DNA from 2 places in the Ruminococcus sp. SR1/5 genome. Region 2 is predicted to be linked to the other one. Evidence: riboswitches for the same ligand, from Rfam matches in the RefSeq annotation. Region 2 holds a riboswitch; the other holds the start of a gene.
What was found. Region 2 has a riboswitch for thiamine pyrophosphate ahead of thiC (phosphomethylpyrimidine synthase ThiC). Riboswitches for the same ligand answer to the same signal wherever they lie in the genome.
Positions count from the first base shown of each region.

Region 1: another riboswitch for thiamine pyrophosphate. It lies ahead of thiS (sulfur carrier protein ThiS); the one in region 2 lies ahead of thiC (phosphomethylpyrimidine synthase ThiC).

Region 1 covers NC_021014.1:2,534,642-2,537,836, forward strand. Annotated here, with positions in the region: gene CK1_RS12640 (fibronectin type III domain-containing protein) at 1-320, shown strand, start outside; gene CK1_RS12645 (hypothetical protein) at 524-850, shown strand; gene CK1_RS12650 (hypothetical protein) at 847-969, shown strand; TPP riboswitch at 1,383-1,490, shown strand; gene thiS (sulfur carrier protein ThiS) at 1,737-1,940, shown strand; gene CK1_RS12660 (thiazole synthase) at 2,104-2,889, shown strand; gene thiH (2-iminoacetate synthase ThiH) at 3,134-3,195, shown strand, end outside.
Region 2 covers NC_021014.1:2,087,031-2,090,225, reverse strand. Annotated here, with positions in the region: gene panC (pantoate--beta-alanine ligase) at 1-450, shown strand, start outside; gene CK1_RS10525 (bile acid:sodium symporter family protein) at 454-1,455, shown strand; TPP riboswitch at 1,658-1,766, shown strand; gene thiC (phosphomethylpyrimidine synthase ThiC) at 1,931-3,195, shown strand, end outside.

The DNA.
Region 1 (3,195 bases), 450 kb from region 2:
AGATCTCCGGCAGGAATAAGATTATTTTCAGCTGGAAACAGGTAAAAGGAGTTGCCGGATACCGGGTATACCGCAAGACCGGAAACAGCGGATGGAAAGCAGTAAAAACCCTCACAGGAAGCAAAAATGTTACGTTTACCGATACAAAAGTAAGTACCGGAGTAAGCTATACTTACACAGTGAGAGCTTACCGGAAATCCGGAAAAAATACGATCTGGAGTAGATATAATGAAAAAGGTCTGACAGCAATCGCAGGTCTGAATTATCTCACCCTGAATAAGACCAGCCTGACACTGGCATCGAAAAAACTTATACACTGAAGATCAAAGGCACCAGTCTGAAACCGTCATGGAAGAGCAGCAACACAAATGTTGTCAAGATAACTTCTGTCGGAAAGATCACCGCGGTAAAAACAGGAACAGCGGTTATCACAGCGACTCTTGGTGGCAGAAAATTCACCTGCAAGGTTACTGTAAAGAATCCGACCTCGGCTAATACCAGATTGACGCAGAATTATAGCAAATTGAAAAAATACATCAGTCAGAAAGGCAAATATACTGAAGACGGAAATCAGTTTATAAATGTCAAAGTAGATAAAGAAAGTACTCTGATGATCGGTTATCTGAAGAAAGAAGATAAGATAGATATTGGGATGATGCTCTCTATGCCTTCAGATGGAATCCTTGCCGGACTGGATATTATCGGAAACTGTGTGAAATCTGATACGGTCAGTGTGAAGTCCGCCCTGTCTACAAATGAAGTCTTTCTGCTGGTGACTTCTTCTACAAAAGCATCTGCTTATAAAGGTCAGAATCTGACTTTCTTGTATACAAACGGAAAAAAGCGATGACAGATCTGCAGGATTCTTCCAATATTATGATGAAAGCGACAATGAAAGTAGCAAATGATTATCTGAAAAAGAATTTAAATCTGACAATGAAAGATCTGGGATTCACTGCTTATAAATAACAGTAACATCCTATGATGATGCCGTTAATAAAATTCGGTTGACAAATTAGTATAGAAAGCATAAGATGATAGTAGCTAAGAAATGTGATGAAATTCAAACATTGGCAAAAACGAAAACCCCGGAAGTCTCGCACACTTCCGGGGTTTTCTATGCCGTTATGTAAGGGGGCTTAAGCCTTTCAGGCTGTTACTGCCTGTCGTTTCTGTCCAGCCATTTGCGAATATAGTAGCTAACTATATCCGCCGTAACAGAAACAAAAAATGTGATGATTAATTCGCACACTGGACTTCACCTCCTTTCTGCTGGAGGGTTGGCAGCATTAACAGTGTACTATAGTTTAGAACAAATTGGAACTATTGTGAGAAAATTTAATACTCTTGACATTGATCATAATTCGTCTTATACTAACTCATGTAAATAACAGGGGAGCTTGTGATGGCAGGCTGAGAGGAAGTCTTCAACTTCGACCCTTATACCTGATTTGGATAATGCCAACGTAGGAACGTATAAGATGAATTTACGGGAGATACTTTGGTGTATCTCCTTTTTATTGGATGCGGATGTTTTTATCCGATTGAATACGTAAGATCAGGATTTACAGGGAAGGGATCAAGAGCGAATGCTTTTAACCCCGGTATCGACAATTGAATATTGGGAAATTTGAGAGTGAACTGAGTTCATGAAGGGGTGCACCACCGCGGGTGTATTTCTTTGTGAACTCTTTTTATTGATGAATAGCTTTTGAAGTTTCCGGAAAGGAGAGATCATGATCACAGTAAATGGTGAAAGCAGAACATTGGAAAAGCCGGTGACAGTAACAGAATATCTGGAAGCATGTAACTATGTTCCGGTGCAGGTTGTAGTAGAGCTGAATGAAGAGATCATTAAGAGAGACACTTATGATACAACAGTACTGAAAGATGGCGATGTTGTGGAGATTCTGCAGTTTATGGGCGGCGGAAGCTGCTGATGTCGCTATAGAGATAAAATTAGGTATATATACCACGGCAGTAACTGACAGATAAGTTACTGAAAAAATGCAAATGAAGAATGATCTGGCAGAAGAAGGCGCTGGTTATAAATCGGTGGAAATATTTTCTGCAAACAGACATAAAGAAAGGTGGACATAAAAAATGACAACAGCAAACACAAATGAAGACAAACTGATCCTGGGAGGCCATGAGTTTACTTCCCGTTTTATCCTTGGTTCCGGAAAATTTTCTCTGGAGCTTGTAAAAGCATGTATTGAAAAAGCAGGAACTCAGATCGTAACACTTGCCCTGCGCCGTGCAAATGAGGGTGGACTTGCGAACATTCTGGACTATGTGCCGAAGGATGTTACTCTTCTTCCGAATACATCAGGAGCCAGAAATGCAGAGGAAGCAGTTCGTATCGCAAGACTTTCCCGCGAGCTTGGTTGTGGAGATTTTGTAAAGATCGAAGTTATCCATGATTCCAAATATCTTCTTCCGGATAACTATGAGACCATCAAGGCAACAGAGATCCTTGCAAAAGAGGGCTTTGTAGTTATGCCATACATGTATCCGGATCTGAATGCAGCCAGAGATCTGGTGAATGCAGGAGCTGCCTGTGTAATGCCACTTGGCTCTCCAATCGGTTCCAACAAAGGAATCTGTACAAAAGAATTCATCCAGATCCTTATCGACGAGATCGACCTTCCGATCATCGTGGACGCAGGAATCGGCCGCCCGTCACAGGCATGTGAGGCTATGGAAATGGGTGCTGCAGCAGTTATGGCAAATACAGCCATTGCAACTGCAGGAGACGTCCGTGTTATGGCGGAAGCCTTTAAGAAAGCTATTGAGGCAGGAAGAAGTGCATATCTTTCCGGTATGGGAAGAACTCTGGAGAGAGGTGCAAGTGCATCCTCACCGCTGACCGGATTTCTTCATGAGTAAAATTGATAAATGAATGATTGAACGCAGAACACTAAGCGGGGGACAGGCACTGCCTGTGTAGTGAAACACAGGTATTGTCTGGTTTCAATCGAAATTGAGTTTACAGATATGCAGCAGTGAGGACCAGAGTATTGCTGCAATATATGAGAGGAGCGACATAAGAGTAATGGCAGAGACAGTACAGGCCAGTCAGCAGGACGGCCATTTTAATGAAAGTATCGTAAATGAAGAAATTCTGGAAGATATGAAAAAGAACCGTATCGATCACATGAAGTACCTTCCGGATATGGAACAGCTGGAAGAATC
Region 2 (3,195 bases):
GTGACCAAACTGTTCCATATTGTGGCACCGGACAGAGCATATTTCGGACAGAAAGACGCACAGCAGCTGGCCATCATCCGCAAGATGGTGAGTGATCTGAACTTCGATATTGAGATCGTAGGCTGTCCGATCATCCGTGAGGAGGACGGACTTGCAAAATCCTCCAGAAATACATACTTAAGCCCTGAAGAGAGAAAAGCAGCTCTTTGCCTGTCAAAGGCAGTAAAAGCCGGACAGGAAGCCATTCACGCAGGAATCCCGGCAGAAGAGCTTCTCGGAAAAATGCGAGCAGTGATCGAAGCAGAGCCTCTGGCAAAGATTGATTATGTATCCATGGTAGATGCACTTACCATGCAGCCGGTGGAAAAAGCTGACCGCAGCGTTCTTGTAGCAATGGCTGTTTACATCGGAAAAACAAGACTGATCGACAACTTCAGCTACGAGGTATAATGTATGGGAAAAGTTTTAAAGAAAATCGGAATTATCAGCAGCCTTGCATCCAGATATATCGGGATCATTATCATTGCTTTTTCCTGCCTGGCTTTTTTCTGGCGTGACGGATTTTCTTGGATGACGAACTATACGTCTGTATTTCTGGGAGTGATCATGTTTGGTATGGGTCTGACCATAAAACTGGATGACTTCCGGGCAATTTTTTCCAGACCCAAAGAAGTGGTGATCGGTGCAGTGGCTCAGTATACCATTATGCCGGTGATCGCCTGGCTTCTGTGTAAAGTGATGAACCTTCCGGCAGATCTGGCACTGGGAGTGATCCTGGTGGGATGCTGTCCGGGCGGAACAGCCAGCAATGTGATCACCTATATCGCAGGAGGTGATGTGGCGCTTTCTGTGGGAATGACTATAGTTTCCACACTGGCAGCACCGTTGATGACACCGTTTCTTGTATATGTTCTGGCAGGAACCTGGGTGGAAGTATCCTTCTGGGCTATGGTGATCTCTGTGGTAAAGGTAATTCTGATCCCGGTTCTCCTGGGAGTTTTTCTTCGGAGTCTTGCGGGAGAGCATGTGGATAAGGTATCCGATGTTATGCCGCTGGTGTCGGTTGTAGCTATTGTTATGATCATCGGAGGAATTGTAGCTGTAAATGCAGAGAAGATCGTAAGCTGTGGAGTTCTGGTGCTTGGAGTAGTGGCGATCCACAATTTCTGTGGTATGATGCTGGGATTTCTGGCTGCAAAAATCTTCCATGTGGAGTATTCCAGAACAACTGCTATAGCTATAGAGGTAGGCATGCAGAACAGTGGCCTTGCTGTCTCACTGGCAGCAGCTAATTTTGCAGCCAATCCGCTTGCAACACTTCCGGGCGCGATCTTCAGTGTATGGCACAATATTGCGGGTTCCATTTTTGCGGGGATCCGCCGTGCAGGTGCAGAAAACCTTGCAGAGCTTGACCGGATCAGGGAAATCGACTGCTGTAATTGCGAAAAGCAATAAGCAGTGAATGCGGATTGCGGATATCCTCCTGACGGGGAACAGAAAAGCTGTGGAAGAATGTCTGTAAAGAAAGATCGGGGGGAGTTTGAGAGATAAAATGGCAGATTATGTCGAAAGAAAAAGTCATAAAATGCAGAATTGTGGTTTACAAATTTTAGCCGGTATACTATAATAACCACATGGACGAACAAACGTCCCCAACATATGAAAACAGGGGGGCCCGCTGAAGCGAGCTGAGAGTAGACTGTAAATGTCTTGACCCATAACCTGATTTGGATAATGCCAACGTAGGGACATATACACGAAGGATTCTTAAAGACACAGAAGATCAGAGAGTACAGAAGAGATCAGAAGTACAGAAGATTTTCATTAAGTACGTAAGATTAAGAGCCGGTTGCCGTGATGCGTATGCGTTGCAGCAGCCGGTTTTTTGTTGTATAAACACAAAGAATTTATGGAAGGAGATTTTTTTTACATGAGAAATTACAGTACACAGATGGAGGCAGCCCGTAAAGGCATCATCACACCTGAGCTTGAGATCGTAGCTAAGAAGGAACGCATGACAACAGAGGAACTGCTTCCGCTGGTAGCTTCCGGTAAGGTGGCGATCTGTGCAAATAAAAATCACAAATGTATCGATCCGGAGGGCGTAGGTTCCATGCTCCGCACCAAGATCAATGTAAACCTTGGTGTATCCAGAGACTGCAAGGACTACGATGTAGAGATGCAGAAAGTAATGGAAGCTGTAAACATGGGCGCCCATGCTATCATGGATCTTTCTTCCCACGGAAATACCATTCCGTTCCGACGCAAGCTGACATCCGAGAGTCCGGCAATGATCGGAACCGTTCCGGTTTATGATTCCGTTATCCACTATCAGAGAGATCTTGATACGCTGACAGCTAAAGATTTTATCGATGTAGTCAGACTCCATGCACAGGATGGTGTTGACTTTGTAACTCTTCACTGTGGAATCACAAGAAAGACCATCGATCAGATCCGTAATCACAAGAGAAAAATGAATATCGTTTCCAGAGGAGGATCTCTTGTATTTGCATGGATGTGTATGACCGGTGAGGAGAATCCGTTCTATGAATATTACGATGAGATCCTGGATATCTGCCGCGAGTATGATGTGACCATCTCCCTTGGTGATGCCTGCCGTCCGGGATGCCTGGCTGATGCAACAGATGTATGCCAGATTGAGGAGCTTGTACGTCTTGGCGAGCTGACCAAACGTGCATGGGAAAAGGACGTTCAGGTTATGGTTGAGGGACCGGGACATGTGCCGCTTGATCAGGTTGAGGCAAATATGAAAGTACAGCAGTCCATCTGTCAGGGTGCACCGTTCTATGTATTAGGACCTATCGTAACTGACGTTGCACCGGGATATGACCACATCACATCCGCGATCGGCGGAGCAGTAGCTGCTATGTCCGGAGCAGCATTCCTCTGCTATGTAACACCGGCCGAGCACCTTGCACTTCCGAATCTTGAGGACGTAAAACAGGGAATCATGGCATCTAAGATCGCAGCTCATGCAGCAGACATTGCCAAAGGTGTCCGCGGTGCCCGTGAGATCGATGACAAGATGGCAGATGCCAGAAGAAAGCTTGACTGGGAGGCACAGTGGGAATGCGCCATGGATCCGGAAACAGCAAAACGTATCTGGAACGAGCGCAAACCGGAGCATGATGATACCTGCTCCATGTGTGGTAAATTCTGCGCAGTACGAAGCAT